DNA from 2 places in the Polaribacter sp. Z014 genome. Region 1 is predicted to be linked to the other one. Evidence: riboswitches for the same ligand, from Rfam matches in the RefSeq annotation. Region 1 holds a riboswitch; the other holds the start of a gene.

The links. A riboswitch is a leader RNA that binds a small molecule or an ion and turns the genes downstream of it on or off. The one in region 1 is predicted to bind cobalamin.
Region 2: it holds a riboswitch for cobalamin, as region 1 does, so the genes downstream of both, MPF19_RS10610 (TonB-dependent receptor plug domain-containing protein) here and MPF19_RS11420 ((2Fe-2S) ferredoxin domain-containing protein) in region 1, are expected to answer to the same signal.

What each region holds. Positions count from the first base shown of each region.
Region 1 covers NZ_JALCZP010000008.1:138,317-155,071, forward strand. The annotation lists gene MPF19_RS11375 (RagB/SusD family nutrient uptake outer membrane protein) at 1-185, opposite strand, end outside; gene MPF19_RS11380 (SusC/RagA family TonB-linked outer membrane protein) at 196-3,489, opposite strand; gene MPF19_RS11385 (zinc-dependent metalloprotease) at 3,493-6,048, opposite strand; gene MPF19_RS11390 (sensor histidine kinase) at 6,145-7,782, opposite strand; gene MPF19_RS11395 (LytR/AlgR family response regulator transcription factor) at 7,784-8,554, opposite strand; gene MPF19_RS11400 (cobyric acid synthase) at 8,860-10,323, shown strand; gene MPF19_RS11405 (pyridoxal phosphate-dependent aminotransferase) at 10,317-11,324, shown strand; gene cbiB (adenosylcobinamide-phosphate synthase CbiB) at 11,315-12,256, shown strand; gene MPF19_RS11415 (AAA family ATPase) at 12,249-12,788, shown strand; cobalamin riboswitch at 12,792-12,987, shown strand; gene MPF19_RS11420 ((2Fe-2S) ferredoxin domain-containing protein) at 13,072-13,878, shown strand; gene cobA (uroporphyrinogen-III C-methyltransferase) at 13,875-15,419, shown strand; gene MPF19_RS11430 (sirohydrochlorin chelatase) at 15,424-16,362, shown strand; gene cobI (precorrin-2 C(20)-methyltransferase) at 16,359-16,755, shown strand, end outside.
Region 2 covers NZ_JALCZP010000007.1:98,887-115,641, forward strand. The annotation lists gene MPF19_RS10555 (DNA gyrase/topoisomerase IV subunit A) at 1-973, shown strand, start outside; gene MPF19_RS10560 (aspartate/glutamate racemase family protein) at 1,019-1,756, shown strand; gene MPF19_RS10565 (LuxR C-terminal-related transcriptional regulator) at 1,772-3,091, shown strand; gene MPF19_RS10570 (ABC transporter substrate-binding protein) at 3,239-4,369, opposite strand; gene MPF19_RS10575 (GMP reductase) at 4,369-5,406, opposite strand; gene MPF19_RS10580 (cobalamin adenosyltransferase family protein) at 5,519-6,079, opposite strand; gene MPF19_RS10585 (ABC transporter substrate-binding protein) at 6,109-7,221, opposite strand; gene cobC (alpha-ribazole phosphatase) at 7,223-7,750, opposite strand; gene MPF19_RS10595 (adenosylcobinamide-GDP ribazoletransferase) at 7,735-8,502, opposite strand; gene cobT (nicotinate-nucleotide--dimethylbenzimidazole phosphoribosyltransferase) at 8,516-9,553, opposite strand; gene MPF19_RS10605 (bifunctional adenosylcobinamide kinase/adenosylcobinamide-phosphate guanylyltransferase) at 9,557-10,060, opposite strand; cobalamin riboswitch at 10,359-10,578, shown strand; gene MPF19_RS10610 (TonB-dependent receptor plug domain-containing protein) at 10,609-12,486, shown strand; gene MPF19_RS10615 (YncE family protein) at 12,492-13,577, shown strand; gene MPF19_RS10620 (DUF7935 family protein) at 13,654-14,166, opposite strand; gene MPF19_RS10625 (DUF3307 domain-containing protein) at 14,170-14,889, opposite strand; gene MPF19_RS10630 (SatD family protein) at 14,891-15,505, opposite strand; gene MPF19_RS10635 (ATP-dependent helicase) at 15,744-16,755, shown strand, end outside.

The DNA.
Region 1 (16,755 bases):
AATTCATCGGTTCTATACGTTGTTAAAACCTTATGATTTTTGGCTATTGAATATGCTGAAGTTAGAAAACTTCTATATTCTTCTACAGATTTAGGAATTACCTGCCCTACTGGTTCAATATCTAAGTACTTATCACAAGAGATAAAACTTAAAGTGACAAAAATGCTATATATTATTTTTTTCATAAATTATTTTTTAAAAAGAAAGATTAAATCCTGCTGAAATAATTCTAGGAATAGGTTGCGCATACAAACTACCATACGTTTCTGGGTCAAAAAAGCCATCATAATCTGTTCCGAAAACAAATAAATTACGTCCTTCAAGGTTAAAGTTTAAGCTTGAAATTTTTAACTTTTCTAACTTTTTGATAGGTATTGCATAACTCAACTTAATACTACTCACTCGGATATAAGAAATATCTTTTACCCAAATATCTAAGTCATTATACGTTTGTCCGTCATCTGAAGAATTGAACCAAGTGTACACCAAATCGGTATCGAAACCAGGAGAAGTCGCTCCTATTAATGCTGGATAATTACCAGTTCCTGCTTTTAAAATATCTGTACTATAATTATTTCCGGGTTGTGCTAAGGCAAGGTTATAACTTGGAGCAGCTTTTACAGTTTGTTTTATATTAAAGTTTGTTAATACACGTAAATCAAATTGTTTGTATTTAAAACTATTTCTAAATCCACCACTAAACTTCGGTGTTCCATCACCCACATAAGAATATAAATTTCTGTGTTCTTCTCTTGTTAATTGACTTCCATTTGTTCCTGCTTCTAAATTGTAAAAATCTACTGCAGAAACTTTTTTACCATCTTTCCAAAATAATGGTAATCCGTTGCTATCTAATCCTGCCGTTTTAATTGCAAAAATGGCATTTACACTATATCCTTTTAAAGAAGGTTTAAAGTCTTCTTCTCTAATTTCAATATTATCAACAATACTTTTATTGTGAGAGATATTTAAACCACTTGTCCATTTAAAATTAGGTGTATTAATATTGGTTGTATTTATAGCAAGTTCAAACCCTTTATTACTTACAGTAGCCCAATTGGTATTGATAAAATTATAACCACTTTCTAATGGTACAGATCTTAAACCTATTAAATCGGTACTTTTTCTAGCATAATAATCTCCTGAGATATAGATTTTATTATTTAATAATCCTACATCTAAACCGACGTTTGAGGATACTGTTTTTTCCCATCTTAAATTTCCATTAGGTGCGTTTAACGCTCTAATAGTTTCTTCGCTAACTCCCGGAAGAATCGATTCTGTATAATATTCTCCAACTACAAAAGGTGATGTCGATTTATCAATATTTCCTTGCACACCGTATGATGCTCTTAGTTTTAAATCGGTTACAAAATCAACATTATACATAAAGTCTTCTTTATATACATTCCATGAACCTGCAAAAGACCAAATAGGCAAGTATCTATATTTAGGATTTACCCCAAACAAGTTAGAACCATCATATCTTAAACTTGTAAAAGCTGTATATTTTTTATCGTATGTATAAGAAGCTGTTCCGAAGAAAGAAGCATATGCATTTTCACTCAATGTTTTTTGATAAGGATCAAATAATGAATTGGTTAATGAACGCTCATCTGCAATAGCAACAGAAGTTAAAGTGTTTGCATTGTAACCAAAACCTTTGGTATGAATTTGTGTTCTTTTATTTCTTCGAAATTCTGTCCCTAACATAACATCTAGTTCATGAACATCATTAAAAGAAGTGTTGTAATTCGCTGTTGTTTTCCAGTTATATTGAAAAACATCTGCATTCCAATTCTGAATAATTCCACCTTTAGGCATATAATAAGAAGTACCTGTAGATGATGCATATTCAGATCTTTGCTCATATTTACGGGTATAGTAACTGTCTTCTGCACTATACTTTTCAGTTTTATCAAAATCTAATTGTAAACCTAATTGAGTTGTAACGTGAATGTCTTTATTAACTTTATAGCCAACATCAAAAATAGCTTTTAATGAGCTTGAGATCAACTCGTAATTCGTATTTTCTCTTTCTTCTAAAATGTTATAATCTAGATTTAAATCTGATCTTTCTACCAAATCTGGATCATACATATAATTGCCATCCGCATTCTTTACTTTTAAATATGGATTGGCATTTCTTGAATAATTAGAAGGATTTGTATATGCATCTGCTCCTGTAATATAAGAAGATGTTGTGGTTTGACTACCAAATAACGCTACCCCTACTTTTAGTTTCTCGTTAACCTTAAAATTATCTTTTAACGTAATATTAAATCGTTTCTGACCTGTACCTTTCGTTGTTCCTTTTTCATCGAAAATACCTGTAGAAAAATAGTAATCATTATTTTCTGATCCTCCAGAAAGACTAACACCGTATTGTTGGTTTATAGCCATTTCATACAACTCATCTCCCCAATTGGTATTCGTGTTTTTTAAATTATTGATATCGTTTTGGGCATCACTAGAAATACTACCAAAACCATTATCTCTAAAATTATTATACTCACCATAGCTGTTTAATATCCTGGCTACTTCTCCTCTATCTTGTTGGTATTTTAAATCGGATCTACTTGCTAAAAGTAATTCGAAGTCTACTTTTTGAGAAGAATTCATTAAATTTAACTTACTAAAATCTGGTTTTTGAGTTACAAATACATTTGCATTTACATTAATACGCATTGCTCCTTTTTTTCCATTTTTACTAGTGATCACAATAACTCCATTTGCTGCTCTTGCACCATAAATAGATGTTGCAGAGGCATCTTTTAAAACCGTAATACTTTCTATATCTTCTGGATTTAATCCTGCAATTGGGTACGATTGTAAATTATCTATATTGTCCTTATCTCTAAAATCTTGCGGAATATCATTTCCTTCTAACGGAATTCCGTCTAACACCCATAAAGGATCTGAAGAACCATTTAAAGTAGCAGCTCCTCTAATTGAAATTTTTGAAGGAGCCCCAGGAGCACCACTAATAGGTTGAATAGATACACCCGATAATTGCCCAACCAACATTTGATCTACACTAGCAACACCTGCTTGATTGATGTCCGTCATTTCAACTTTTGTATAAGAAGATGTTATTTTACGTTTTTCAATTTTTTGATATCCCGTTAAAACAACTTCATCTAAACGTTCTGCTGTTTCTTTTAAAACAACAGATAAATTTGTAGTTACATTAGAAACATCAATTTTTTCAGTTTCATACCCGATATAAGAAACCAAGATAAATTTAATATCTGCTCCTATTTTTATAGAAAATCCACCATCAAAATCTGTGGTAGTTCCTAACATTGTGCCTTGAATAACTCCTTTTGTATTGGTCTCATTCCCTATAATTGCAGAGGATGCATAAACGGAAGCACCAACAATTGGCATTTGAAAGCCAGCGTCAATAACTTTACCACTTATTACTTTTTCTTGCTGCGCAATAAGTAAACTGGGTATAAAAACTAATAGATATATTAATTTTTTCATGATTTAGTTTTTTAAATTATATTCAATTCTCGCTATTAAGTCACTATAATGTGCCTGAGTTGCGCTATCTCCTCTATGTTCTTTTTTCTTTAAAAGCATTAATACTTTTTCTAATGCAGCTCTTTTATTAGTTCCTATATCTGCTACTCTTGGTAAGTATGAAAAATGTATATTTTTAAAGTTATTAGCATCTTCTGAAAGTGTTTTTTTCTTTGTTTTCTCTAGTAGTTTATTTCTATCTACAGTTAACACATCTACATAGTTTTTTTGTGTAATACGATCAAACATATCTAAAGATTTTCCCTTTTCAGTTTTCTTAAAAATGGCTTCAAATAAACTATCGAATACATATTCTTCTGTAAAAACCTCTTGATTATCTTTCACTAAAACTTCATTTTCTGTAATTCTCATCAATCTATCTGTTTTTATCAAAGCGTAAATAACGTTTGTTTGATAAATACGTAACATAGAAACAGGAGAATAATATCGTTCTCCGTCTGGAGCATCTCTTACTGCAAAAACTTTATTGATAATATTTGGCATAAACAACCATTTTTGTGGTAAAACAGCATTTTGTATAATATAATGCAATGCTTCTTTTTGCATTTTTGTAGATACTGGCTCAAAAGTGTCTTTTCCATCACCATAAACGGTATTGTTTATATATACTCCTCCAATATTTGCCATTACATGACCATTATAGGTAGACCATTGGTCTATAACTGCCTTGTATAGTTTAGATGCTTTGTAATAATCTTGCCCTTCTGCTGCTGTCCAACTTAAAATATTTGGCAATATTCTCTTTAAATTCTTTAAGCCATATTCACTTGCTTTTACAGCATTATCTCCTAAATCTTCACTTTGAGACCTAGGGTCTATTACTTCACCTTGTTGCGGTCCATAAAAATATAAAGGATCATTTTCATGCTTACGAATCCATTGGTTTAATACTGAAATTTCTTGGTGAGCAGATGTCTCATCCATCCATCTATATCCCCAATCAATTGCATAGGTATCATACACACCAATTTTAGGGGTAATATCTGTAACGTTGTCTTCTGGTTGCGCTACATAATTAAAACGTGCATAATCCATAATAGACGGTGCTGTCCCTCCCATTTTAGAGGTGAACGTTTTAGATCTTAAAGAATCTACAGGATAACTAAATGATGCACCCATGTTATGTTTTAATCCAAAGGTATGACCAACTTCGTGCGATGAAACAAAACGAATTGCTTCTCCCATATGTTGGTTAGAAAACTTGTTTGGTCTTGCTTTTGGATCGATAGGACCTGTTTGCACACGAATCCAAGAGTGTAACCCTTTCATTAAATTATGCCACCAAATAATATCTGATTCTAATATTTCTCCACTTCTAGGATCTACAATAGAAGGTCCCATAGCATTCTGTTTTTCTGATGCTGCATAGGTGATTACAGAATAGCGAACATCATCTGCATCAAAATCTTTATCCTCTTTAGATGGAAACTTTACTTTTAATACATTTTTAAATCCAGCTGCTTCAAAAGCTACATTCCAATCATACACACCTTGTTCTATAAAAGGGCGCCATTGTTTTGGAGTAGCAGGATCTAAATAATAAATAATTTGTTTTTTAGGTTGCACCAATTCTCCTCGTTTATATTTTTCGACATCTTCCTCTTTAGGCTCTAACCTCCATCTTGTAATCATTCCTCTAGATTCAACTTCTTGTTGATCATCAGAAAAATAATCCATCGGTTTTGTAAAATACCCAATACGTTTGTCTGAAAAACGAGGTTTCATTACATCTGTTGGCAATAAAACAATATTTGTAGTAATACCAATTGTTAAAGGTAATGCTGCACTTCCGCCTTCTTTAACAGAAGTGGTTAACAAAGATTTTACAACAATGTTTTCTGGAAAAGATTTAATACTTTCTAAAATAGACAAGTTTGTTTTTATACTTCCTCCTAAACCTATATTTGTAAGTACATCGATAAAACTTTGTTTTTTACCATTAAAAATTTTATTTACTTTAATAAATACAGAAGTAGAGTCTGTATTTTTACTTTCAATTTCAAATTCTTCTATAATAGACTCACCAAAATTATCTTTTACTGATAAAGTAATTGCATCATTTTCTGGAGATTGAACCCTAGGATTTATGGTTTTAACCCAAACTTTGTTTAAATCAGTGTCTTTATAAAAACGAACAAGTTTGGTTTCAAAAGTCATTCCTTTGTTTAAACCATGGCCATTTAAGGCATAAGGAACGCTAGACACTTTATTTACAATTAATAAATCTCTAGATATTAATGAATCTGGAACTTCAAAATAGTAATCTTCTTTTATAGCATATACATTGAACAATCCTTTTTTAACATTCCCTTCTTTTAAAAATTTCTGATACGTCAATTTTTTAGCATCCGTAGGTTTTATAGAATCTTTTTTTTCTTGATTTTCTTTATCAGAGGTATCCTTTTTATCCTGAGAAAAACCAGACAAGCTGGTAATCATCAAAATAGAAACAATTAAATACTGAACCAATAAAGCGCCTTTTAAAGAGGATATTTTCATAAATGACATTGTTAAAACATCAAATTTGCATGATATCAACAACTTAACAAAACAAAATGGAGTGAACTCATTAAAAAACGGAGTGAAATAATTTTTTTAAGTAATAAATGGCAATATGCACACAAATTCGTCATCAATTACCCCTGTTTTAAAGGCTGATATATTATAAAATTGATACGTATTCTCTAAATAAGTCAATCCAATATGATGACTATCTTTAGCTTTACACTTTCTTGGTGTGTAATTATTTTTAATGGTAATAAAATCTTCATTAATAACAACACTAATCATCAACGGATTTATTTTAGTTATTTCATTATGTTTTATCGCATTTTCTACCAACGTTTCTAAAGATAGAAATGGTATTTTTTTAACTAAAATTGTATCATCACAATTATTTTTAATTGTTACATGTAAACTCTTATTAAATCTAATTTCTTGTAAAAAGATATATTGTTCTAAAAAGCTCATTTCTTCTTTTACTGAAATTAAATTCCCTTCTCTCTCATCTAAAAGGTATCTATAAACATCCGCTAACTTTAATACAAACTGTTGTGATAAATCTGGATTTAAATCAATTAAAACATGCAAAGAGTTTAAACTGTTGAATAAAAAATGTGGATTTATTTTTTTCTTAAGTTGATTCAATTGAAGAATTGCATTTTCTTTCTGATACTTTTCGTTGCTATATGTTAATTGTTCCTTCTCTTCTACAACCTTTAAATTCTCTACATATTCTTTTTTTAACTGCAATCTAGAAGCTATTAAGAGCAACATAAATGTAGTAAATGCTAAAAAACTAATCCACGAAAAATACCCCTGTATGTTTTTTGTAGTTTCTTTTAAATGAATACCCACAGGAAAACTAACCACTACTATTAAAGGTATATTTCCTATTTTAATAGTATCATAATAACGTAAGACCTCTAAACCCAAAAATTCAGAAATCGCCTTATCTTTAAGGGAATTGATATTATTTGGAACGAAATATCCATTAATTTTAAGTGAACTATTTAGAATTTTTTTAATAGAAATTGTACTAAAATAGGATTCTATTTTTTTTCCAATATACTTTGTGTCAGGATGCAACATGCAAATACCATCTTTATTTGTAACTACCGTATAGCCTCCATCTCCTTTATAGGTCTCTGAAAAATAGCTCCAAAATGAAATTAAATCAACATCGTAACCTGTATAAACAACTTTATTGTTAGGTAGCTTTTTAATATAAATTTTCCTGTTAATTACTTTATCCGCCCTTGTAACTACAGTATCTATAACAACCTCATCTTTTACAAAATGAATATCTTTTAGAAATGTATGTATTTCTTTTTGATATAAAGAATCTTCCTTGTTAGAAAAATGAGTTTCATGTAATTTATTAGACGAAACAATTGAAACGAAACTATTATAAATACTATGGTTCTCTATGGATAGATCTGATGTGAATAGTAATTTTTCCTTTAAAAATTCAAAAGAATTATTTTGTGAATTTCGAAGGATCTTTTGTGAATTTTTAAAAGAGCTATTCAGTTGATTAAATTCAAAAGCGACAATATTTTCTTTGGATTTTAAATTTCCTTGGATAATATCTTGAATTAAATCTTCTGTAACCGATGTGATTTTTGGAGTAATTAACGAACTACCAATAAAAAATACAGCAATCAACAGCATACTTATATATAAATATTGCCGATGTTTTTTTAAACGAGTCCAAAATATAGAGGTTTGCATATTAATTATTTAACCATTCTTTAAAAGGACGAACATTTTTTGAACTAATTAAAACAAAATCATTCTGTTTAGATGAAGGTTCTAATTCTATTTTTAATCTATTCTGACTGTATTTGATAATTGTTTTTATAGCTGTATGTCTTACAATGTATTTTCTATTTATTTTAAAAAAATCTTTTTTTGATAACTTTAAATCTAGATTCATGATAGTATCATCATACAAAAAACTATCACCTTTTGTGGTAAATAAAAAAAGCGACTTGTTTTCTGCCATAAAATAGGCAATTTCATCAGCAGTTATAGATATTAATTTTTCGCCTCTAGAAACTAAAAATCGTTGTTGTGCTTCTTTCGTTTCTTTAGGTTTTTTAAAATGATTTAATAGTTTTTCTAAATCACTAGAATCTTTAGCAGGAGTTATCGCGTAATTTTTATACTTTTCTAGCGCAGCATTTAATTTATGTTTGTCGTATGGCTTTAATAAATAATCAATAGCAAAAAATTGAAATGATTGAATAGCGTATTGATCAAATGCTGTTGTAAAAATTATAGGAACATTGATTTTTAAAGCTTCAAAAATCTCAAAACTTTCCCCATCTCCCAAATGAATATCACTTAAAATTAAATCGCAGGTATTATTTTTAAACCACGCTATAGATTGCGCTACGCTTTCTAATCGTTTTTTAATATGTATAGAATACGTACTTTTTAATAATAAGTTTTCTAAAGATGCTGCTGCTAAATCTTCATCTTCAATAATAACAATATCCATTTTAAACCAATTTATTTGTATTTTAATTAAGTAGGCAACTTACTCAATATTATACATTTTTAACGCACACTTTAGTAATTTGTTTCTGTTTTTGAAAAAAAGAGAACATTATTTTCACTTTTTAAGTAATTGTAGACAAGTTATCTCTTTTTTTACACTCGTTTTTAAAGAAATACCGTTGTGTAAGTAGTTTTTTATATTGCTATCATAAAAGTTACACATATTCCTGCAATAACTTTATCATTAACGTAATACTAAGTCTATATAATTTAATATTTTTGTTTTCTATAAGAAACAAAAAAAGAATGAAAAAGTTACAACCTATCATGTTAGTTGGTACAGGTTCTGATGTTGGTAAAAGCTGGATAACAACTGGAATTTGCAGATGGTTGAAACAAAAAGGATACACGCCTGCTCCCTTTAAAGCACAAAACATGTCTTTAAATAGTTTTTCTACACCAGATAATCTAGAAATTGGAAGAGCCCAAGCAGTACAAGCAGAGGCCTGCGGAATTCCGCCAACGGTAGAAATGAATCCCATTTTATTAAAACCATCTTCTGTAAATAAATCGCAAGTTATTTTACATGGAAAACCAATTGGTGACCAAACCGCTAAAGAATATTTTTTAGGCAATGATAAAAAACATCTTTTTGAAGAAGCTAAAAATTCTTTTAAAGAATTAGCTACCAAGCACAACCCGATTGTAATGGAAGGTGCAGGAAGCATTAGCGAACTCAATTTAAAACATAGAGATATTGTAAACATGCGTATGGCAGCAGCAGCAAATGCTTGTGTATATTTAGTGGCAGATATTGATAAAGGTGGTGTTTTTGGAAGCGTATACGGCACTATAGCATTGCTAGAAGATTGGGAACGTACATTGGTAAAAGGAATTATTATTAACAAATTTAGAGGTGATCCTTCTTTATTTGTTGATGGAAAAAAGAAATTAGAAGAACTCACAGGGATTCCCATTTTAGGTGTTTTACCATACGCTACAGACATTATTATAGAAGAAGAAGATTCGGTTGCATTGAACCTTAGAGCAAGAACAGCTATAGACCATAAATTAAATATTGCTGTAGTAAAACTTTATTACATGTCTAATTATACAGATTTTCAAGCCTTAGAGCAAGAACCACTCATCAATCTGTATTTTACAAGAGATGCCGAAGAATTAAACAAAGCAGATGTTATCATCATTCCGGGTACTAAAAATACGATTGAAGATTTAATTGCGTTAAAAAAAGAAGGTTTAGATACTATTATAAAAGAACAATATAAGCACATTCCTATTATCGGAATTTGTGGTGGATATCAAATGTTAGGAAATGTTATTAATGATCCTTTTTCTGTAGAAAGTAATGTAAATTCAGAAGAAGGTTTAGGTTTGTTTGATATTGAAACAACTCTTTCCAGAACAAAACAAACCATACAACGTAATTTTCAATTTAAAGATTATAACGAATCTTGTGAAGGTTATGAAATCCACATGGGAGAAACTACTGTACCCAAAAACAAACATTTAAACCTTATTGAAGGTAAATATGAAGGTTTTTTTGATGGTGATAAAAGCTGGGGAACTTACCTTCATGGTATTTTTGATAACCAAGATGTTGTTACAGAATTATTGCAGTTAAAATTCCCGAACGCAACAGCTATAAACTACAAGGAATTTAAAGCCCAACAATTTGATAAATTAGCAGATTGGATCGATGAAAATTTAGACATGGAAACGATTGTAAAAAACAGCTCAGAAATATGCTAAATGGCCACGGCGATGATCTTCATTTAATTGAAGGCGAGATTAAGCACAACTTCAGTTCTAATGTATATTATAAAGGATGCTCTAAAGCGCTGCTTGATGAGGTTTCAAAGCACGTTCGTTTAATACAAAGTTACCCTTCTCCTGCTGCAAGTGAATTGAATAAATTGGCTGCTAAAAAATTCAACCTTAAAAACGATCAGTTTTTGTTTACCAACGGGGCAACCGAAGCTTTTTATCTCATTGCTCAGTTTTTTTCTGATAAAAAGGCAGCAATTGTTGCACCAACTTTTTCGGAATATGAAGATGCTTGTAAAATATTTAAATTAAAATACGAGTTAATTTCTAGATCAGAAATATACAAAACCAATGCAGATTTAGTTTTTATATGCAACCCAAATAATCCTACGGGAGCTATTTTTTCTAAAAGCGAATTAGAACTTCTTTTTCAACAAAAACCAAATACTACCTTTATTATTGATGAAGCTTATATTGAGTTTACTAACAGTACAGAATCTATTGTTTCATTAACAGAAAAGTACATCAATGTAATAGTTGTCCGTTCCTTAACAAAAACATTTACAATTCCGGGTTTGCGTCTTGGTTATGTAGTTTCCGATGCGGCAAACATTACACAACTCTTAGCTTTAAAAATGCCCTGGAGTGTTAATTTATTGGCAATAAAGGCAGGAGAATATATTTTTAACAATTATAAAAACCTTCAATTTAATTGTACTGAGTTAATAGAAGAAACTGCTTTTTTTAAAGAACAACTTACCGCCATAGAAGGCATAAAAGTTTGTGACAGTACTACTTCTTATTTTTTAGTTGAATTACAGCGTACATCAGCAAAAAAACTTAAAGAATATTTAAGTACACAACATCAAATTCTTATAAGAGACGCTACAAACTTTAATGGATTAGAAGGAGAATACATTCGGCTTTCTACTCAAAGTAAAGAAGCGAATAACATATTAATTGAAGCTTTAAAAAAATGGATTTAACATCAATTTACATCTTAATAATTGCCTTTGCTTTAGATGCCATTTTTGGAGATCCTAAAAAATTACCGCACCTTATTGTTGGTTACGGAAATAGTATTTCTTTTGGTGAAAAAAAATTAAACAAAGGTGCTTCTAAAGTCCTTAAAGGCGCACTATTAACTATTTTATTGGTTGGTATTTCTTTTGTATTACCTTACCTAATTATTCGTTTATTAAATGCGTACAACTTCCCTATCCTCTCTCTTTTATTTTCAATATTAATGTTGTTTTACTGTCTTGCTAACAAAACCTTGATAAAAGAAGGGTACGCCGTTTTTAATACCCTTAAAAATGAAGGTTTAGAAGCTGGTCGAAAACGTTTATCTTGGATTGTAGGACGGGAAACAGATAACTTATCCGAACAACAAATTAGAATTGCCACGTTAGAAACCATGTCAGAAAACTTAAGTGACGGAGTGATTGCACCTCTTTTTTACTTTTTAATTTTGGGTATCCCAGGGGTAATGGCTTACAAAATGATAAACACATTAGATTCTATGATTGGTTATAAAAACGATCGTTATATATCATTTGGAAAGTTTGCTGCAAAATTAGATGATGTTGCCAATTATATTCCGGCTAGAATTACAGCTATATTAATGTTACTTGTTCAGTTAAAAGTAAACGGAATTTCTTTTGTTTTTAAAGAAGGGAAAAAACACAGCAGCCCAAATGCAGGTTACCCAGAAGCTGCCTTAGCTTATATATTAGATTGTCAGTTTGGAGGACCTAATTATTATCACGGAAAATTACTAAAAAAACCATTTATTGGCAGTAATAATCGTAAAATTAAACACGAAGAAATTAAAATTGTTAGCCGCATTAATTATGCTGTAAGTATTTTGTTTTGTCTTTTAAGTATCGCAATTTTATTACTGTTTCAGAATGTCTAAACCTCAAAAAAAATACATTATTACAGGAGCTCCAGGTACTGGGAAAACGACATTAATAAATATTCTAAAAAACGACATACCTTGTATGGATGAAATTTCTAGAAAAGTTATTATTGATGAACAAAAACACCATAGAAACGGCATGCCTTGGAAAGATCTAAATAGATTTACAGATCTTGTTTTTCAATTAACTCATCATGAATTACAAACTAGTAATGCACTAATTTGCGACCGTTCTCTACTCGATTTGGAAGCCTACTTAACCGTAGCAAACAATCCAATACCAGATTACCTAATCAATTTCCCTTATCAAGAAACATATCATAAAACAGTATTTTTTGCACCAACTTGGTTTGATATTTATTGCCAAGACGGACAAAGATTACAAGAGTTTGATTACTGTTTAAAACTAGAAAAATCACTCTTAGAAAAGTATAAAAACAAAGGGTTTGAAATTATAATATTGCCAAAAAATTCTCCGGAAAAAAGAATAAAACTCATTTTAGATTCCATCGTGTATTTCAAAAATTAATGATACATTTGTAATGCTTTAGGTTTCTTATTCTTAATTAAGAATAAAGAATTAAATGGGAATTTGGTGAGAATCCAAAACTGTTCCCGCAGCTGTAAGCTCTAAAAAAAGCTTTTAACAATTAAGTCACTGTTTGTAAAAATGGGAAGGCGTTAAAAGTAGAGCGAGTCAGAAAACCTGCCTAAATGCAAGACATAATTATAAACTTTCGGGAATAAAAGTTATAGTGTTAGATGCCTTTATCTTTAGGCGCCTTACCCTGTTTTTTCCCTAATAAAAAAAAATGGGTAAAGACATTTCAAATACAACACACACTTTTTTATTTTGCGATGGAGGTTCTTGTCAAAAAGCAGGATCTGAGAAAGTAATAAGAGCAGCAAGAGCTTATTTGCGCAACAATAACCATTGGAATACAACACACACTATTAAAACAAGGTGTAATGGTAGATGCGAAGATGCGCCTACTTGTATTGTAAGTTCAGGAGAATTTTGGTACAAAGAATTAACTTCTGATAAAATTGTTCCTATTGTAAAAAGTCATATTGATAATAACTTACCCGTTGAAGCTGATTTATTATATCAAAATAAATGGGATGCGCTAAAATCTAATAAAGAAATTGCACCATTTAAACCCAAACCTTTCGAATTAAAAAACGATAAAGAATTAGGCGAATGTTATATTACAAAAGGCTTTAGTTCAGATCAATATCTATATCCTTTATTCTTATTCTTGTTAGAAAACCCAAAAGGTGTAACGCTAAAAATGTATCAGCAAAATGCCATTCCGTTTACAGAAATAACTGCTGTAAACTATGCTAAAACTTACACGCTAGAATTAGAAACAGCCACCGATTGTATTTCACTTACCATTGCTGGTGTGCCTAAAGACAATAAAGAATTACAACAATCTAAAATTTCTAGTACAGAATATTTTTATCAAAAAAACTTAAAGCAAACAGGTATCCGTTTTAAAAATAAATTTGGAGAAGTTTTGGGTATTATCAAATTTGATTCTATAGAAAATTTGGCTTGGAAATATTGTACTAAAATTCAATTACAAAACACGAGTCAAGATTTAACATCGCTATGAATAAAAACATCTCTATATTAGGTTTAGGTTGGTTAGGATTGCCATTGGCACTACAGCTACAAAAAAAAGGTTACACCGTTAATGGCTGTACAACTTCGCTAAGTAGTCTAAAATCGTTCTCTAAATATGCGTTTCAAACGAATAGAATAAAAATTGAAGCTGATAAAATTATTGGAGATTGGGAATCTTTTATACATGAAACGGATATTTTAATTATCAATTTTCCGCCAAAGCGGATTGATAATATTGAAACCATACACCCGCTTCAGATAGCGCAAATTATAAAGCACACACCCAAAAATGTAAAGGTAATTTTTGTAAGTTCTACTTCTGTGTATCAAAATACAAATAGCCTTATCAATGAAACAGTAAAATGTGTTCCAGAAAAAGCATCTGGTATTGGGTTGATAAAAGCAGAAGAATTATTAGAGCAACATTTTGGAAGTAACCTAACTATTTTACGTTTGGCAGGATTAATTGGTCCAAAACGTCATCCCGGAAGGTTTCTTGCCAACAAAAAGCAATTAAAAAACCCGAATGTTCCGGTAAACCTCATTCACTTAAAAGATAGTATTGGGCTAATTGAAGCTATTTTAGAGCAAGATTGTTTTGGCGAAATTATAAATGGTTGTGCAGATGTGCATCCTAAAAGAAAGGAATATTATAAAAACGCTGCCATACAATTAAACTTGCCTGCTCCTATTTTTGGAGAAAACACTGCCCAAGATTTTAAAATTGTTGACAATTCTAAATCGAAATCAATCTTAAATTACGAATATCAGTTTGCAAATCCAGAATTGATTTTTGCAAAAGACAAATTACCAGAAATAAGCATTGTGGGTGCAGGACCTGGTAATAAAAACTTATTAACGTTAAAAGCTTTTGAAGCCATACAGAATGCTGAAATTATTTTACATGATAATTTAATATCAGAAGAAATAATGGATATCAATACAACTGCAGCACGTATTTATGTAGGTAGAAAATTTGGCGATAAAGAAGATCCACAAGCTCGTCAGCATAAAATAAACGAATTGCTAAAAACACATTGCGAAATGGGGAACAAAGTAATTCGTCTAAAATCTGGTGATCCATATATTTACGGTCGTGCTGCAGAAGAGGTTCGTTTTTTAAAGAAACATCAACTCCCTTTTACAGTTATTCCAGGTATATCAGCAGCTTTAGCAGCAGCAAGCGCAATGAGTATACCTGTTACAGAAAGAGGTTTTTCTAATGCTTTTTTAATTTGCACAGCACATACTGCAGATTATTCTACAACACAACTTAAGGGAATTGCAGAAATGCTAAATGCAGGCAACACTTTGGCGCTTTATATGGGCTCTAAAAGTTTAGATAAAATCATTCCGAAATTAATAGCCGTTTGTAACAATCCAAACATCCCGATTAATGCTATTTCTAATGTTTCTAGAGATAATGAAATTTTATTGACATCAACATTAGAAAACATAGAAAAAGATATCATTACACAAAAACTACCAATGCCTGTAGTATTTTTAATAGGTGCAAACCCAATAAATTAAGACCATGAAAGAAGGAATTTTATTATGCGGACACGGTACACGAAGAGAAGCTGGCGTAAAATCGTTTAAACGATTGGTGAGCATTCTTAAAGAACGTTACCAAGATGAATATGAAGTAGATTATGGCTTTTTAGAATTTAATCATCCTACGTATGAAGCTGCCGTAGAACGCATGTATGCGCAAGGTATTCGAAAAATATATGCATTGCCTGTTATTTTATTTGCGGGTTCACATGCCAAAAATGACATTCCGTTTGAGTTAAATACCTTACAAGGTTATCACGATGATTTAACCATTTCTATGGGAAAACATATTGGTGTCAGTTCTTTTTTACTCGATTTATCGTTAAAACGGATTGAAGAAACAGAGAAAAAACTTCCTAAAATAGATAGAAAAGAAACTTGTTTGGTAGTAGTTGGTAGAGGAACTACAGACCCAGATGCAAATAGCGATGTTGCTAAATTAACAAGCATGCTTTGGGACGGAATGGGCTTTGGTTTTGCCACTACAGTATATAGCGGAACAGCGTTTCCTAATGTAGAAGAAGGTTTACAATTGGTTGAGAAATTAGGTTTTAAACGAACTATTGTGATTCCTTTTTTCTTTTTTACAGGTGTTTTATTAGAGCGAATTTATAAAAGCGTTTCGGATATGGATGCGAGTTCTAATTTAGAATATGTGTACACAGATCCTTTTGGTGCCGACGAATTGATATTACAAGCTTTTGATGAACGTTTGCACGAAGCTAAAAACGGAATTGCAAACATGAATTGTCAGTTATGTAAATACAGAAAACAAGTCATTGGTTTTGAAGAAGACAAAGGGAAAGAGCAAATTGGTCATCATCTTAATGTAAAAGGAATTTTATTTGAAGAAGATGAAAAACCAAATGAAGAAGAAAACGGTTTTACAAGTAAAATTAAAAAAATGTTAGGCATATGAAAGCAGGTAAAATTTACGGAGTTTCATTAGGTCCTGGTGATTCTGATTTAATTACGCTAAAAGGTTTAAAAGCCTTACAACAAGCTGATAAAATATATTATCCGGGTTCTTTATTTAAAGACGGAAGAAAAGTAAGTTATTCGCTTTCTATCTTAGAAAATTATGATTTAGACGCTACTAAATTAGTCGGTTTTCATCTAAAGATGGATTTAGAAAGAGCGCAAGCCAAAGAAATTTACGAAACCACCTTTCAGCAAATTCTAGCTGATTATAAAAAAGGATTGTCAATCGCCATTGTAAGCGAAGGAGACATTAGTACGTTTAGTTCTTTTTCTTATCTATTAGAAAAAATACAAGCACATCAATTAACCATTCATTTAATTCCGGGTATTA
Region 2 (16,755 bases), on a different contig from region 1:
GATGTCTGTTACTAGAGACAAAGAATACGATTTAACAAACGGAAATAAAGGTTCTATTGTTTATTATTTTACGGCCAATTTAAATGGAGAAGCGGAAGTGGTAACCATTAATTTACGTTCCGTTGGTAGTGTAAAAAAATTGAAATGGGATATAGATTTTGCAGATTTAGCTGTAAAAGGAAGAGCTGTAAGAGGGAATTTAATTACTAAACATTCTATTAAATCTGTAGATTTTAAATCTGAAGGGGTTTCTACTTTAAAACCTCGTAAAATTTGGTTTGATGATACTGTGCAACGTTTAAATGTTGATGAAAGAGGAGAATTGTTAGGTGAATTTAGAGCAGAAGATAAATTATTGATTATTACACAAAGTGGAAAAGCTAAAGCGGTAAAACCTAATTTAACGATGCATTTTGAAGATGATATGATTGTTTTAGAAAAATGGAAACCAAACAAGCCAATTTCTGCCATTTATTATGATGGTGAAAAAGAACGTTATTATGTAAAACGTTTTTTAATAGAAACAACAGAAAAAGAAGAAGAGTTTATTTCTGATCACGTAAAAAGTCAGTTAGAAATTGTAGCAACAGATTATAGACCTGTGGCCGAGGTGATTTATTCTAAAAGGAGTTTAGAAAATGAAGAAGTTAATTTTGAGGAATTTATTGCCGTAAAAGGAATTAAAGCTCAAGGAAATCAATTATCCATAGATAAAATAAAACAAGTTAATTTATTGGAGGCTTTGCCTTTTGAAGAACCTATAGAAGAAACGCCCGAAGAAATAGAGGTGGTTGATGAAGAAGTTGTAGAAAACGAATTGCCAATTGACATACCTATACCGGAAACTAAAAAACCTATTTTAGAAGAACTTTCTGCAGAGGAAAAAGCAAAAATAGCTTTACAGAAATCGATAGCAAGAAAAAAGGCAGAACAGAAGAAAATAGATGATGAAAACCAGACGAAGTTGTTTTAAATTATGAAGGGTTAAAAGTTACTTTTAAAGAATAAATTAATAAGAATGAAGAAAATAGGATTAATTGGAGGAATTACTCCGGAATCTACCATTTTATATTATCGAATTTTAAATGAATTGAATGCTAAAAATTTAGGTAAGGCTCATTCTGCAGAAGTAATTATTAGTTCTTTTGATTTTGGCAAAATAGAGAAACTTCTCAAAGAGAATCGGTGGGATTTGTTAGAGCTGTTAATGGCTGAAACTGGTAAAAGTTTAGAAAAAGCTGGAGCATCTTGTATTCTTATCTGTGCAAATACTATGCATTTGTGTATAGAAGCCGTTAAAAAAGTGGTTTCTATTCCTGTTATTCATATTGCCGAAGCAACTTCAAAAAAAATAATTGAAAAGAAAATAAAAAAGGTTGTTTTATTAGGAACAAAATATACCATGGAGAAAGATTTTTTTATTGATATTTTAACTTCTTTTGGTATAGAAACGATCATTCCTAATGTAGCAGAAAGAGATATTATACATAATGTAATATATGAAGAACTTGCTATTGGAGTTCTCAATCCAGTCTCAAAAGAAAAGTATTTGAAAATTATAAATAGATTGATTAAGAATGGTGCAGAAGGTGTTATTTTAGGTTGTACAGAAATTCCTTTATTGATTCATCAAAAAGATGTTTCTGTACCCGTTTTTGATACCACTACAATTCATGCTACTGCTGCTTTTAATTTCTCAACTAAACATAAGCAACAACAACAACAACAACAACAACAACAGCAACAGCAACAATAATCGGCAGTATTTTACATGAAGTTTACTTTACTATTACTATTTTTTGTGGGAAATATCTTTTCGCAATCGGAGGTTTATTATTACAAAGATTCAAACAATAATTTTACTTATAAAAATATTGATAAAGAAGAATTTAAACTATTAAAAAAACAGATTTTAGAACCAAATTCTAAGGCCACTTATTGGTTTAAAGTACCTGCAAGTTCAACTTATTTAAACTATATTTTTCGAATAAATAGCATAAGAGCTAATAATGTTCATGCATATCAGAATTTAAAAGAAGTTAAGAAATTAAGTAATCAAAGATATGTATCCTTTAAATTTTCAAGAAAATATCCAATATATATAAAAACGAATTCTAATTTTAGTTCTTATTATCCTGTAGTGCTGCAAAAAGAGGAAGCTTCTTTATTTCGAGAAAAATTACTGCTAATACTTAATGGTTTTTATTACGGTGCTGCATTTTTAGTAATACTTTTTAGTATTAGTTATTTTTACTTTTTTAAAGATATTGCTTTTTTATATCATGCTTTTTTACTTATCTGTATCTCTTTTAGTTTTGTAGTATTTGATGGATCATTAAATTTATTTAATGTGGATGCAAAAAATATAGAACTTTTAATCTTATTAGATTACATTTTACTGAGCTTTAGTTCATTAAAATTTGGGAATAGTTTTTTGATGTTAGATAAAAATTTCCCTACCGTTAAAAAGTATACTTTTTTTTTATTTTTTAATATTGTGTTATTTGTAATCTTATTTTATTTTTTAAAAATTAATGTACTTTATACCATACTAAGCATTTTAACACTACTATTTTTATTTCTTTATTGGTTTTTAGGTGTTTTACTTTTTAAAAGAAATAAGCATACTAAACTCTTTGTATTTTCATATGTATTCTTATTGTTTAGTGGTTTTGATTTTTTTGTTTTAAAAAACTTGGGAATTTCATTGTTTGAAAGTAATCCCACCAATTTAAAAATAGGGGGCTTTGTGCAAATTATAGTATTATCATTTGGGGTATTGTATAGAGAGAAAGATTTAAGAAAATATAATTTTTATATGAAGAATGAAATTATAAGGTATTCTAAAGAATTAAAAAAACTTATAAAACCAGAAGAGGAAGTTCCTTTAACAGAAAGTTTAGAAAACTTAAGTATTAGAGAAAGAGAAATTTTTGATTTAATTGTATCGGGGAAATCAAATAAAGAAATAGCAGAGGAAGTAAACATCTCTGTAAATACAGTTAAATTTCATGTAAAAAATATTTACTTAAAATTAGATATCAAAAATAGAAAAGAAGCATTAACCATTAAAAAATTCACAAAAACCTAGTGATTTAAGGGAAACCACCCAAATACTACCCAAATACTACCCCTAAAATAATTAGAATTATGTAATATTTATATTACTTTTGATATATAAAATTCCCCCAAAATTTTTAAGTATAAAGACCTTCAGTAGAAATACTGAAGGTTTTTTTTATTTCATTTTTTCAAAAAATGTCATTTCATAATTAGGTAACAAATCTGGATTTGTAATTTTTATAATATCTTTTAAAACTAAATCGGGTCTTGTTGCTGCTAACTCAAAATAAATGATGCCACCAGTTTTACCTTTTTTAGTGGTAGAGGTATAAATCTCACCATTTTTAAAGGCATTGAATTCAGTATAAATTTGATTGCTTTGTAATAGCTGTTCTTTTGTAGAAAAATAACCAGGAGATATCCAATAATCAGCATTTTGTCCCTTATCAAAAATACTTTCAAAACTTAAAGATAAACTTCCTTTTCCCTTAGTATTTTTCCATAAGTAGTTAAGATTTGCATCTTTAAAAAATTGAGCAACAAAACTTTCTCCGGCGGGTAAATTCCAAATGTCTTTACTCATGATAGCACCTGATAAAATAGTAGGCTTTTTTGTTGATTTTAGAGCGATATTTTTTGCTTCCAAATAATTTGTTTCAATTACTTTAAAAATACTGTCAGCCTGTTTTTCTTTATTAAAAAGAACGCCAAAAAATTTAATCCATTCGGCTCTTCCTAACGGTGTTTCTTCTAACCAATCTCCATTATAAATTACATTTATACCAGCTCTTTTAACGGTTGTCAAACTTTTATCCAAAGAAGAAACACTATAACCAACAACCAATTCTGGTTGCAGGTCAAGCAAAATTTCTGTATTTAAAGAACTTTCTTTACCAATTTCAGTTATTTTACCAGCATCAATTAACTGTCTTGTTTTTTCTGATGAAACATATTTAGTATACGGAAAACCAATAATTGAAGTTTCTTCATTTAACAACTCAACCATAGGAATATGAGTTGTAGATGTAACCACAATTTTTTGAATAGGAGTATAGATGGTGTCTTTTAATGAGGAACTATTTCCGGATTTGTTTTTAATAATATATTCAGAAACTTCTTTAGATTTTTGATAAGCAGATTTGATAATCAACTTTTTAAGACCATGATCATCAATAATATCAAACCCTTTAGCATATTTAATACTACTTTCGGATTGTGAGTTTTTATGAATGTTAACGATTTCTTTTTTACAAGAAATCGTTAACGTTAAAAAGAATAAAACAAGAATAAAATTTAAATTTTTCATTAAGAATATACTTGATTTTCTTGTTCTTGCACTCTAATAAAAGTAGTTCTTTTCGTCAATTCTTTTAATCTGCTTGCACCAACATAGGTACATGTAGATCTAATTCCGCCTAAAATATCTATAATGGTATCATCTACATTTCCTCTAAAAGGAACTTCAACCGTTTTTCCTTCCGAAGCTCTGTAATTAGCAACGCCACCAACATGTTTATTCATGGCAGTTGTAGAGCTCATTCCGTAAAAAGCTTTGAATTTTTTACCATTATTTTCGATCAATTCACCACCACTTTCTTCATGACCAGCAAGCATACCACCTAACATTACAAAATCTGCACTACCTCCAAAAGCTTTAGAAAGGTCTCCAGGAATTTTACAACCTCCATCAGAAATAATTTGACCGCCCATTCCGTGAGCAGCATCTGCACATTCTATGATAGCAGAAAGTTGCGGATAACCAACTCCGGTTTTTACACGCGTAGTACAAACAGAACCAGGTCCAATACCAACTTTTATAATATCTGCTCCAGCTAACAATAATTCTTCTACCATTTCACCTGTCACTACATTCCCTGCAATAATTACTTTTTTAGGGTGATTTTTACGCATTTTTTGAACAAAATTCACAAAATGTTCAGAATAACCGTTGGCAACATCAACACAAATAAAATTAATTTGAGGAAATTCAGATAAAATCTGCTTTACTTTTTCCGAATCTTCTTTTCCAGTTCCTGTACTAACGGCAATATTATTTAATGTTTTTTTATCCGTTTTTGCGGCAAAATTTCTCCACTCTTCAATAGTGTAATGTTTATGAATTGCGGTAAAAAGACCATGTTTTGCAAGCGCTTTTGCCATTTCAAAAGTACCTACGGTATCCATATTTGCAGCCATAATTGGTATTCCTGACCAAACAACATCACTATGTAAAAAAGTAAATGTTCTTTCTAAACTTACTTGCGAACGCGATTTTAGTGTAGATCGTTTAGGACGAATCATAACATCTTTAAAACCTAATTTTAATTCATTTTCTATTCTCATCTCTATCAAAATTGTTAAGTGATAAAGGTATTAAATTTGAAAATGGTTTTATTAGATTATTGATGGAAATCAGTTTAAATCGAATAAAAATGAAATGTAATTTTATTATAAATTAATAACTCTTACTAACAAAAGGTATTTCTTTAAAACCAGTTACTTTATTGATTAGAATAGTTGCTGTAAAAAAATAGTTACAAAGTAAATTTGCGAATTTTGGTAAAATATCTGCAACTTCTTTGTTTTCATTATTGTGTATCATTACCATTAATCTAACGGCCTTCTTTGAAAGTGAAGAACACTGATTCAAAATACCTACAGGAGATTTTCCTCCGGGTAAAACAAAACCAGAAATAGTATCTTCAACTATTAACTTCATCTTTCTATAATGATCTAATAATTGTTGATGATCATTTTCTGTAATAGCCAATTTCCCTCTTATAGAACCATTAAGATGGTAGCAAAGAGGTAATAACCAGTTCAATTCTTTTTCTAATTTTTTTAATTCTTCGCTATTAGGGTAATTTAAGATTAAAACAGAGAGTTCGTCAATAGCCCAAGCTACTGAACGAGTTAGTTGATCTGTTTCTATTTCGTAATCGCAAAGAGAAGAATCTTCATATATAAAAGGATAACAAAGCTCATCTATGTTAGATTTTGGACGTAATTTTTTCATTAAAATTATTGTTTTTATAGAAGCTTAATTTAGTTCATTTTTGCGAAGAAAGTTAAGTTATAATTTGGTAACAAATTTGGGTGCGTAATTTTTATAATGTCTTTTAAAAGTAAATCTGGTCTTACAGGAGCTTTTTCAAAGTAAATAAGTCCGCCCGTTATTCCTTTATTAGTGGCATAGGTATACACGTTTTTATTCTTAAAAGTATTAAAAGAATTGTAAGATTGATTAGATTTTATCATTTCTTCTCTGCTTTCAAATAAACCACAACCAATCCAAAAATCAGCATCTTTCCCCTTGTCTAAAACGCTTTCTATACTTAAAGGTAAACTACCATTTCCTTTTGTGTTTTTCCATATATAATTTGTGTTGGCATCTTTAAAATAAGTAGCAATAAAACTTTTACCAGCTGGCATATACCAGGTGTCTTTAAATAAATTACCAGAAATAATAGTGGGAATAGTTTTTGATTTTAAAGCTATTTTTTTCACTGCTAAATAATTAGATTCAATGACGTTAAAAATACTGTCTGCTTCTTTTTCTTTGTTGAATAAAACACCAAAAAACTTAATCCATTCTGCACGACCTAAAGGAGTGTCTTCTAACCAATCTCCATTATAAATAACGGGAATTCCGTTTCTCATAATCGTTTTATATGTTTTGTTATTTCCATTTAAGCCAAAACCAATGACGAGATTTGGTGCTAATTCTAGTAGTTTTTCTGTGTTCATAGATCGTTCACTACCTAACTCAACAATCTTACCTTCAGCAATACGTTTTCTAGTTTTTTCTGAAGAAATAAACTTTGTTTGAGGAAATCCGGTTAAAAATTTTTCTGCTCCAATTTGTTCTAACATTGATATATGGGTAGTACTAGTTACCACGATGTTTTTAATAGGAATTTTTAATTCATTTTTACTAAGATCCATTTTATCGCCAAGTAGGTAGGTAAATTCTTCTTTAGAGTTTTGATACGGTTTTTTTATGACTAATTTTTTCTGATTACCTATTGTAATTATATCAAAACCTTTAGCATACTTTATGTTACTTTTTAGCGTTCTTTTTACTGTTGTTTGATTTGCTTTTTTTTGACAAGAAAAGAAGAGACTATTTATAATTAAGAAAGCTAAAAGATGTTTCATTTTAATAATTTATTTCTAAAACTTGTGCGTATTGTAATTTTAAATCAAAAGATTTTTCTAAAGGGATTTTATTGATAAAAGAATGCAAACTTCTCATAACACCTGCATGCGTTATAATAACAACCTTTTTGTGTTTTTGCTGGCTTATTTCTAAAAGAAAATTTATAGTTCTAGCATGTAAATCTAAATATGATTCACCCTTTGTTACAGCAACCTTTACAAAGTCATTCATCCAAATATCTAATTCAGTTTTATTGATATCGTTCCAGTTTTGTAGTTCCCAATCTCCAAAATTTAACTCTTTTAAACGATCATCAAAAAGAACTTTATTTGAAAGTTTTTCGGCTAGCTTTTTACATCTTTTAAGTGGACTACTATAATAAACAGTTTCAGCATCATAAGTAGAAACTTTCTTTAAAATAGGTTTAATTTCCTCTAAAAAAGTATCAGTAACATCAATATCAGCTTGTCCGTAGCAAATTCCTTTTGCTATTTTGGGAGTTGTATGTCTAATTAATATAATCTCCATAAAACAAGTATAAAAAGATAAAAAACAACTTCTGCAACTTGTTGCAAAGCACCCGCACAATCTCCTGTTTGTCCGCCAATCCATTTCTTAAAAAAACGAGCTACATACCAATACGTTATTAATAAAGGTATAAGACATAGAAATACTCTGTAATTTTGGAAAAAGAAAAGTGGTAAAACTCCAAAAAAGCAAGAAATCACTAAAGATTTTGTACTCATTTGTGTTGTTGTCGGCTTTATTTTAGAAGTTTCAATATCTCTTACATACGGATGCGTGTAGAGTAGGATAGTAGCAATAAAACGGCTAATGGCATGACCAGAAATAATAAGTAATGGAATGTTTATAGTAGATGAACTAAGTGCTTGTATTGCTGAAAATTTTAATAAAAGAATTGAAAATAATCCAATAACTCCAAAAGTGCCTAATCTGGAATCTTTCATGATTAGTAAGATTTTTTCTTTGGTCCAGCCACCTCCAAAACCATCGCAAGAATCGGCAAAACCGTCTTCATGAAAAGCTCCAGTTGCCCAAATAGAAGAAATCATACTTAAAATAATAGAAATTTCTGGAGTAAAAAGAAACGTTGCCAAATAGTAAACCAAAGCAGCAATAGATCCTACTAAAATACCCACTAAAGAAAAGTAACGGTTACTTTTATTTAGCATTTCCGATGAATGCCCTACCCATTTTGGGCAAGGTATTCTGGTAAAAAATAATATGGCAGTTAAAAAATAATGGACTTCTTTTTTCATGGATTTTTAAAACTTAAGCTTCACTAATATTGGCACTTTCAAAAGTGGCCATTTCGTTTAAAAATAGCACCGAAGATTGAATAATAGGCAGTGCAACTGCAGCTCCTGTTCCTTCTCCTAAACGTAAACCTAAATTTAAAACAGGTTTTACCTTTAAGAAATTTAATATTTTTTGATGACCTTGTTCTCCGGAAGAATGTGTAAAAATACAATAATCTAATACATTTTTATCAATTGCATGAGCTGCCAACAAGGCAGAAGTTACAATAAAGCCGTCTATTAAAATAGTCATTTTTAAAGCAGCAGCTTCTAAAATTGCACCTGCAATCATTACAATTTCGAAACCTCCAAAAGTGGCGAGTGCATCAGTTGGTGCGTCTATATTTATGATGTGTTTTTGGTAAACTTTTTTTAAAATTGTCTTTTTTTCTTGAAGACCTTCATCATTTAAACCTGTTCCTTTTCCAACACAATCGTCAATACCAATCGCTGTAAAATAACTCATTAAAAGCGCTGCAGAAGAAGTATTTCCAATTCCCATTTCTCCAAAACCAATGGTATTACAGTTTTTTTGAAAAGATGTGTTTACAATTTCTTTTCCTTTTTCTAAAGCTAAATTACATTGTGCCATTGTCATGGCTTTTTCTATAGAGAAGTCTTTTGTTCCTTTTGCTATTTTAGCAGAAATTAATGCATCACTTTTATCAAAATCGGCATTTACACCAGCATCAATAATTTTTAAATTGATCTTATTTTGTTTACAAAAAACGTTAATTGCAGCACCTCCATTTAAAAAGTTAAACACCATTTGCTGTGTTACTTCTTGTGGATATGGACTAACACCTTTTGATTTTGAAATACCATGATCTCCTGCAAATACAATAATAGTTGGTTCTGTAATTTTTGGAGTTAGTGTATTTTGAATGCTTCCTATTTTAATAGCAATCGTTTCTAACAAACCTAAAGAACCTATAGGTTTTGTTTTAAAATCTATTTTTTTTTGGAGGGCTGTTTGCATTTCTTTAGAAAGTGCTGTAATTTTTGAAGTCATATGTTATTTTAATTTTAGTGGTAATCCAGAGACCATAAAAGTCGCTTTGTTCGCTTTTTTTGCAATAAATTGATTTACCCAACCTTGTAGTTCTGTGAATTTTCTTCCAGATTCTGTTGTAGCATGCAGTCCCATGCCAATTTCGTTAGAAATAATAATAATATTAGCATCTATTTCTGTAAGTTTTTCTATTTCTTGTTTGGCTAATTTTAAACATTCTTGCGTGTCATAATTGGTGTCAACATAAAAATTAGTAAGCCATAAAGTAACGCAGTCTATTACAACGGTTGTGTTTTTCGAAATAACGGAGCTAATGTTTTTTTCTTCTTCAATGGTGGTCCATCGTTCATCTCTATCAGAAATATGCCTTTCTACCCTTCGTTTAAAATCGTCATCCCAAATTCTAGAAGTTGCCAAATAAAAAGGTGTTTTAGAAATGTCTTCCGCCATTTTTTGAGCGTAACTACTTTTACCAGATCTTTCTCCTCCAGAAATATAATGAATCATAATTTTAAAATATATAAACACAAAGGTTGTAAACATTTTTTTAAAAAGGAAAGAATATCTAATGGAATTATCTTTAAATACTAACAACTAACTTTTCTTAAAAAGGCAAGTTGCCTCGTTATAAATTATATGTACTAATATTTATTGCCTCTTTTTATGAGAGTACAGTTTTTTTTAGAACGTTTTGCTAAATAGAATAGATTGTTTAGCTAAAATGTTATTTCCTAGCGTTTTTAGAGAGCTAAAGAATTAGCTTATAAATGACAAAATATTAGTTTTTAATACTTAAAAATATTCTACATTTGACAAAAATTAGGGTTTTGTTCTTTTTGGGAACAAATTAAAAGGGAATTCGGTTAAATACCGAAGCTGTTCCCGCAACTGTAAGTTTATGCTGAATTTATTTCAGTACCTTATTTAAGGATGTTATTAAGTCTTTTACCACTGACAGACGTATGTTGGGAAGGTATAGTAACATAAAAACAAGCCAGGAGACCTGCCTAGATTTTTGAAAAATTAAAACTTTCGGGATAAAGGTTAAACGGATTATGAAAAAACACTTATTTTTTACATTCTTTTTTATTATTACACAGGCTGTTTTAGCTCAAAATGATTCTATAAGAACTGTTTTGAAGGAAGTTGTTGTTGTAACTAAAAAAGAGCAAAAAAATAAAGTAATTGGCCAAAAAAAAATAGAAATAGGAACTATTCAAATTATTAAAAATCCTATAAATTTCACTAATTTATTAAGATATAACAGTCCCATTTCTTTTAGAGATTATGGAAACGGAGGTATAAGTACTGCGCGTTTTAGAGGTACGTCGGCATCTAATACTGCTGTTTTATGGAACGGAATTTCTATTAATGCAATGGGAAGCGGACAAACAGATTTTAACTCATTATCCGCAAGTATTTCAGATGAAATTGTTGTTAATAGTGGAGGAGGAAGTGTAGATTATGGTTCTGGAGCTATTGGTGGTACGGTGCATTTAAATGATAATTTATCGTTTAAAAAACATAAAGATTTTAATTTATTTTCTTCTTACGGTAGTTTTAATACTACTTCTAATTTCTTTAAAGCAAATGTTGGAACAGGAAAATGGGCCGTAAAATTTGCAGCAACTTTAAACTATTCTGATAACGATTATACGTTTATAGATACTCGTTATAAAAAGAGTGATGGAAGTTTATTAAAAAATGAAAATGGAGTTTATAAAAATTATGGAGTTAACTTTAGTTTAGGATATAAATTCTCTAACAAAAACAAACTTTACTTTTATACAACCGGCTATTATGGAGATCGTTTATTCTCTGACGGATTACCAAATCCTGCAGCAGGAAGTGAAAGAAATGAAGATTTTAACCAAAGAAATTTATTAAAATGGACATCTTATTTTTCTAATTTTACACAAACTGTAAACATAGCTTATTTAACACAAGAATATCTTTATTATGATGACAAAAATGCTACAGATTTTGTTTTTGGAAAATCAAAAAACTATAATATTAATTATAATTTAAAGTATCGTTTTTCTAATTATTTAAAACTGTCTACTTCTCTTATTTATGATGAAAACATAGGAACAACAAATGATATTTTATCAAAAAGTAGAACATTTTTTGCAGCCTTGGCAAAAGTCACCTACAAACCTACGGATAAATTAACAACAGCAATTAACTTTAGAAAAGAATCTAATTCAGATTTTAAAGTTCCTTTATTAGTTTATCTTGCTGCAGAACAAGAAATTACAGATAATTTATTGTTAAAAGCAAATCTATCTACTAATTATAGAATACCAACTTTTAATGAATTGTATTGGCCAGTGGTTGGTAATTTAGATTTAATACCAGAAGAGTCTGTTCAGGGAGAATTGGGTGCTACTTTTAAGAAAAAGAATATAGAAATTACTTCTTCACTTTTCTATATTCATTTAAAAAATAAGATTTTATGGTTGCCAACCGCAGCGTCTAATTTATGGAGACCCAGAAATGTAGGCGATGTTACACATAGTGGAGTTGAAACGGCTATAAAATTATCAAAAAAAATTAATAAGCATTCTTTTAATTTTTCTACCAATTATACATTTACGTTAGCAAAAAATAAAGAAACGGATACCTTTCTGCCTTATGCGCCTATACATCTGTTAAATTTCAACTTAGATTATGAGTATAAAAAAATCTCTTTTTTTATCCAGCATTTATATCAAAGTAAAGTTTATACAAATGAAATTAATATCGATTTTTACTCCTTAAATTCTTTAAATGTCTCTAATTTTGGTAGTGATTTTAAGGTGTTTGAAAATCAAAAAAATACAATAAAAATAGGTTTTAAAGTTAATAATATATTTAATAATGTGTATTATTTTTCAAATTTACGTCCTATGCCAGGAAGAAATTATAACATTAATTTAAACTATAAATTTTAATACAAATGAAGATTACAAAATCAATTTTTAAACTATTCGTACTTAGTTTAGTTTTTACATCATGTTCAAATAATGATGAAGAATTCCCAGAAATAACAGGTAATTATAAAGACGGAATTATTGTTAGTGCAGAAGGTAGTTTCAAAAGTAAAGATGGTTCTATTTCTTATGTAAATGAGAATTTAAATAGATTGGCAACAAATTTTATATACACAGGAGTAAATAATGCTCAATTAGGTGGCCTAATACAATCTATAGCTTTTTCAGATACAGAAGCTTATATTATTTTAAATGATGTGAATACAATTATTGTTGCAGATAGATATACTTTTAAGAAAATTACAGAAATTAATACAGGTTTAGCAAACCCTAGATACATGGCAATTTCTAATGGAAAAGGGTATGTTACTAATTGGGGGGCAACTACTTATACTGCAAATGATGATTATTTAGCTGTTATTGATTTATCTACAAATACGTTAGAAGCTTCAACGATTTCTTTAAGTTATGGTGTAGAACAAATAGTAGCTAGTAACAATAAGTTATATGTAACTCATACAGGAGCATATTCTTCTAATAATATTGTTTCTGTGGTAGATTTATCCGCAGGAAATACAGTTACTGAAATTGAAGTAAATGATAATCCAGATGAAATTATTGTAGATAATTCAGGTAATTTAATTGTTTTATGTGAGGGGAATACGATTTATGATACAACAGATTGGTCTGTTATAGGTAGAACTACTTCTTCAATTTCTTTCATCAACACATCAACAAAAACTGTTACAAATCAAATAGAGTTCGCTGATCAGGAAAAAGCATCTTTAATGTCTTATGAAAACGGTACTATATACTATTACAAAGGTGCTGATAGCACTTTATATTCTATTGATGAGTCTGCTACTGCTTTAGCAACATCTGGTATAAATACAGGTAGTATTTATGGTATGGCGGTTAAAGATAATAAGTTGTTTACCACAAGTTATAGCTTTACAGCTTTAAGTAAATTAATCGTTACAGATTTATCTACAAAAGAAGAAATTTACACTGCACCAGTAGGCTTAGGTGCTTCAAAAATATACTTTAATTAAGAAAGAATAGCATTAGAAAAAGGGAAGAAGAAAAGCTCTGTTTGTTTAAGAAATTTAAACAAATGGAGTTTTTTGATTATAATAATTTTTTTACTTCATTCTTAATAAAACTAATGGCAGTGTCGGTCGGTGGTAAGGTTTTAGAGTAATCTACAATCACTTTTTCACGCAATTCATTAGCTGTTTTTGCAGTTTCTGCTACTTGTCTTAATTTATTAATAATCGTATTTTTTGTAGCTACAACTGCTGTCCAGGTATCATCTGTAATATACATTTGCTGTACTAAATTATGTTCAAATTCTTGATCTATATTTGCAATCAATAATTGTAAATAATCTTGAGTATCTTCTGTTAGTGGTTTAATTCTAACCAACATTTTAACAGGATTCATACGCTCGCAAAACAACAACATACGCTCGTAGGCTTGTAATTTTATAGGTAAAGCTTCTTTTTTTATTTGTGATAAAAGCGCTATTTTATCATCAGAATTTTGCTTTATTATCAATCTGTTAAATATATAATAAGCAACCAAACCTGTAACGGCAGCAGGTAAAATATACACAATACTTTCTATGAATTTATCTCCCATAATTTAGATGAATTTTAAAGTGTACAAATATAATACTCCTAAAAAGATAGCAATACCAAAACTTAATAAAGTACCAATTAAAATATATTCGGTTAGTTTTCTGTCTTTAGATGACGTTAAATCTCCAAATCTAAAAACGGATTTTGCAGCCAATAAAAAACCAATAGCTTCCCAATGATTGGTAATTACAAAGGTAAATACAAACAATCGTTCTAAAATACCGATATAGCGTCCGGCTTTTGCTAGAGAATCATCGTTTTCTTTTTTATTTTCCGGATTCCATTGGGTAATAATTATTTTTATAACAATAGAAGAAACAAAAATTACCAACAGTAAAAATACGATCAATAATAAAATTGGATTTGTTATTAAGTTTTTTGGTGATAAAGAAAAATCAACATAAAAAGAAGTAGCAAAAGCTAATAATAGTAGATGTAGTATTTGATCTATAAAAAACCAAATCCGTTTTGTGTTCTTTTTTTGAAGATAGAGTTTTAAAAGATCTATTAAATAATGAGAACAGATAATTAACAGAAAAGCAAGCCAATACTTTTTAAAATTAAACTGAAGTATCAGTACTAAAAATAGGGCATGAAGTGCAATGTGATAATATAATTTTACAGATTTAACTTTCTTTTCTTCTTTGTTTTTAACCCATTTTTCTGGTTGAAAAACAAAATCTCCTAAAATATGTGCCAACAAAAATTTTAAAAATAAGAGCATTTTATAAATGTGTTTTTTGATTGATAATTTTTCTAAAACGTTTTTCTAGTTTCATAATAGGTTCAAATCCAGCACGTTTTTGGCGTTCGCTAACACGTCCTTGTGTAATTCCTAAAATAGCAGCAATTTCATTCTGCGTACTGTTTTCCGATTCTAAGGAAATTTTAAATACTTCAGCAGAGTTTTTTGTCCAAGAATCCATAGTTAATAAAGCTAAATCAAAAGCTATATTTAGTTCTGCATCAACTTCTTGCCAAGGTGTTTTTATAGCAATAGTTTGCTTTTTTAAATACGTATCAAACGCATAACCAGAGTTTATGAAGGCTTCACCGTTAGAGGCCGTAACTTCTGGAGTATTAAATTCTTTTTCTCCAATTCCAATTCCAATTCTAACATCTATATCTACAGTAGCTTTTAAATGAGATTTCAACTTTAAAGCTGCGTAAAAAGCATTTTCACAATTTTCTATTTCTAATTGAAAACTATCTCCTCTGTAAATCTGCCAATATTTTGGAGAATCACCAAAAGTACTTAACACTTCTTTTAGCGTTTCTAACCAAAAATTATCATCCTTCTTTCTAGAATTGATGATGTCACCTGTTAAAATACTAGTCATTTTTGAATCTTAATTTTTAGCTAATATATCATTTATTAGGCTAAATAACAAAATTATCTGTCTGTAAGCAGATATTTTAAATTATCTGTCTATAGGCAGATAATTGTGTTTATCTGTTCTTAGGCAGATATAGTTTGGATTCTTATGTAAAAATTGTGAATAAATAGTATTCGTCTTCTTTTATAGAAACGAATAGTTTGGTTAATTTCACACTTTCAAATTCCTTTAAAATAAACTATTGAGCACATATTTAGATTCTTTAAACGAAGCACAGAGACAAGCTGTCTTACAGAAAGATGGACCCATGATTATTATTGCGGGTGCGGGTTCTGGTAAAACACGTGTATTAACCTATAGAATTGCGCATTTAATGCAGCAAGGCGTAGATTCATTTAACATTTTATCGCTTACATTTACCAACAAAGCAGCCAAAGAAATGAAGGCAAGAATTGCTGGTGTTGTAGGTAACAGTGAATCTAGAAACCTGTGGATGGGAACTTTTCACTCCGTTTTTGCTAGAATTTTACGAACTGAAGCAGATAAATTAGGGTTTCCAACTAATTTTACAATTTACGATTCTCAAGATTCTGTTCGGTTGATATCAGCCATTATAAAAGAGAAGAATTTAAATAGGGAACAATACAAACCAAAACAGATTTTAGGAAGAATTTCTTCCTTTAAGAACAGTTTAATTACGGTAAAAGCCTATTTTAATAATCCAGATTTACAAGAAGCAGATTTACACGCAAGTAGACCAGAAGTTGGTAATATTTACAGAACTTATGTAGACAGATGCTTTAAAGCAGGAGCAATGGATTTTGATGATTTATTGTTAAGAACCAATGAGTTATTAGCCCGTTTTCCAGAAACTTTGGCAAAATATCAAGACCGTTTTAGATATATTATGGTAGATGAGTACCAAGATACCAATCACTCTCAATATATTATTGTGAGAGCTTTGGCAGACAAATTTGGAAACATTTGTGTGGTTGGAGACGATTCTCAGAGTATCTATAGTTTTAGGGGAGCAAATATTCAGAATATTTTAAATTTCCAGAAGGATTATCCAGAAGTAAAAACCTTTAAACTAGAGCAAAATTATCGTTCTACAAGTAATATTGTAAACGCTGCAAATTCTGTAATCGAAAAAAATAAAACAAAATTAGATAAAGAAGTTTGGACCTCTAATGATCCTGGAGATGCTATAAATGTAATGCGTACTATTTCCGATGGAGAAGAAGGACGTTTTG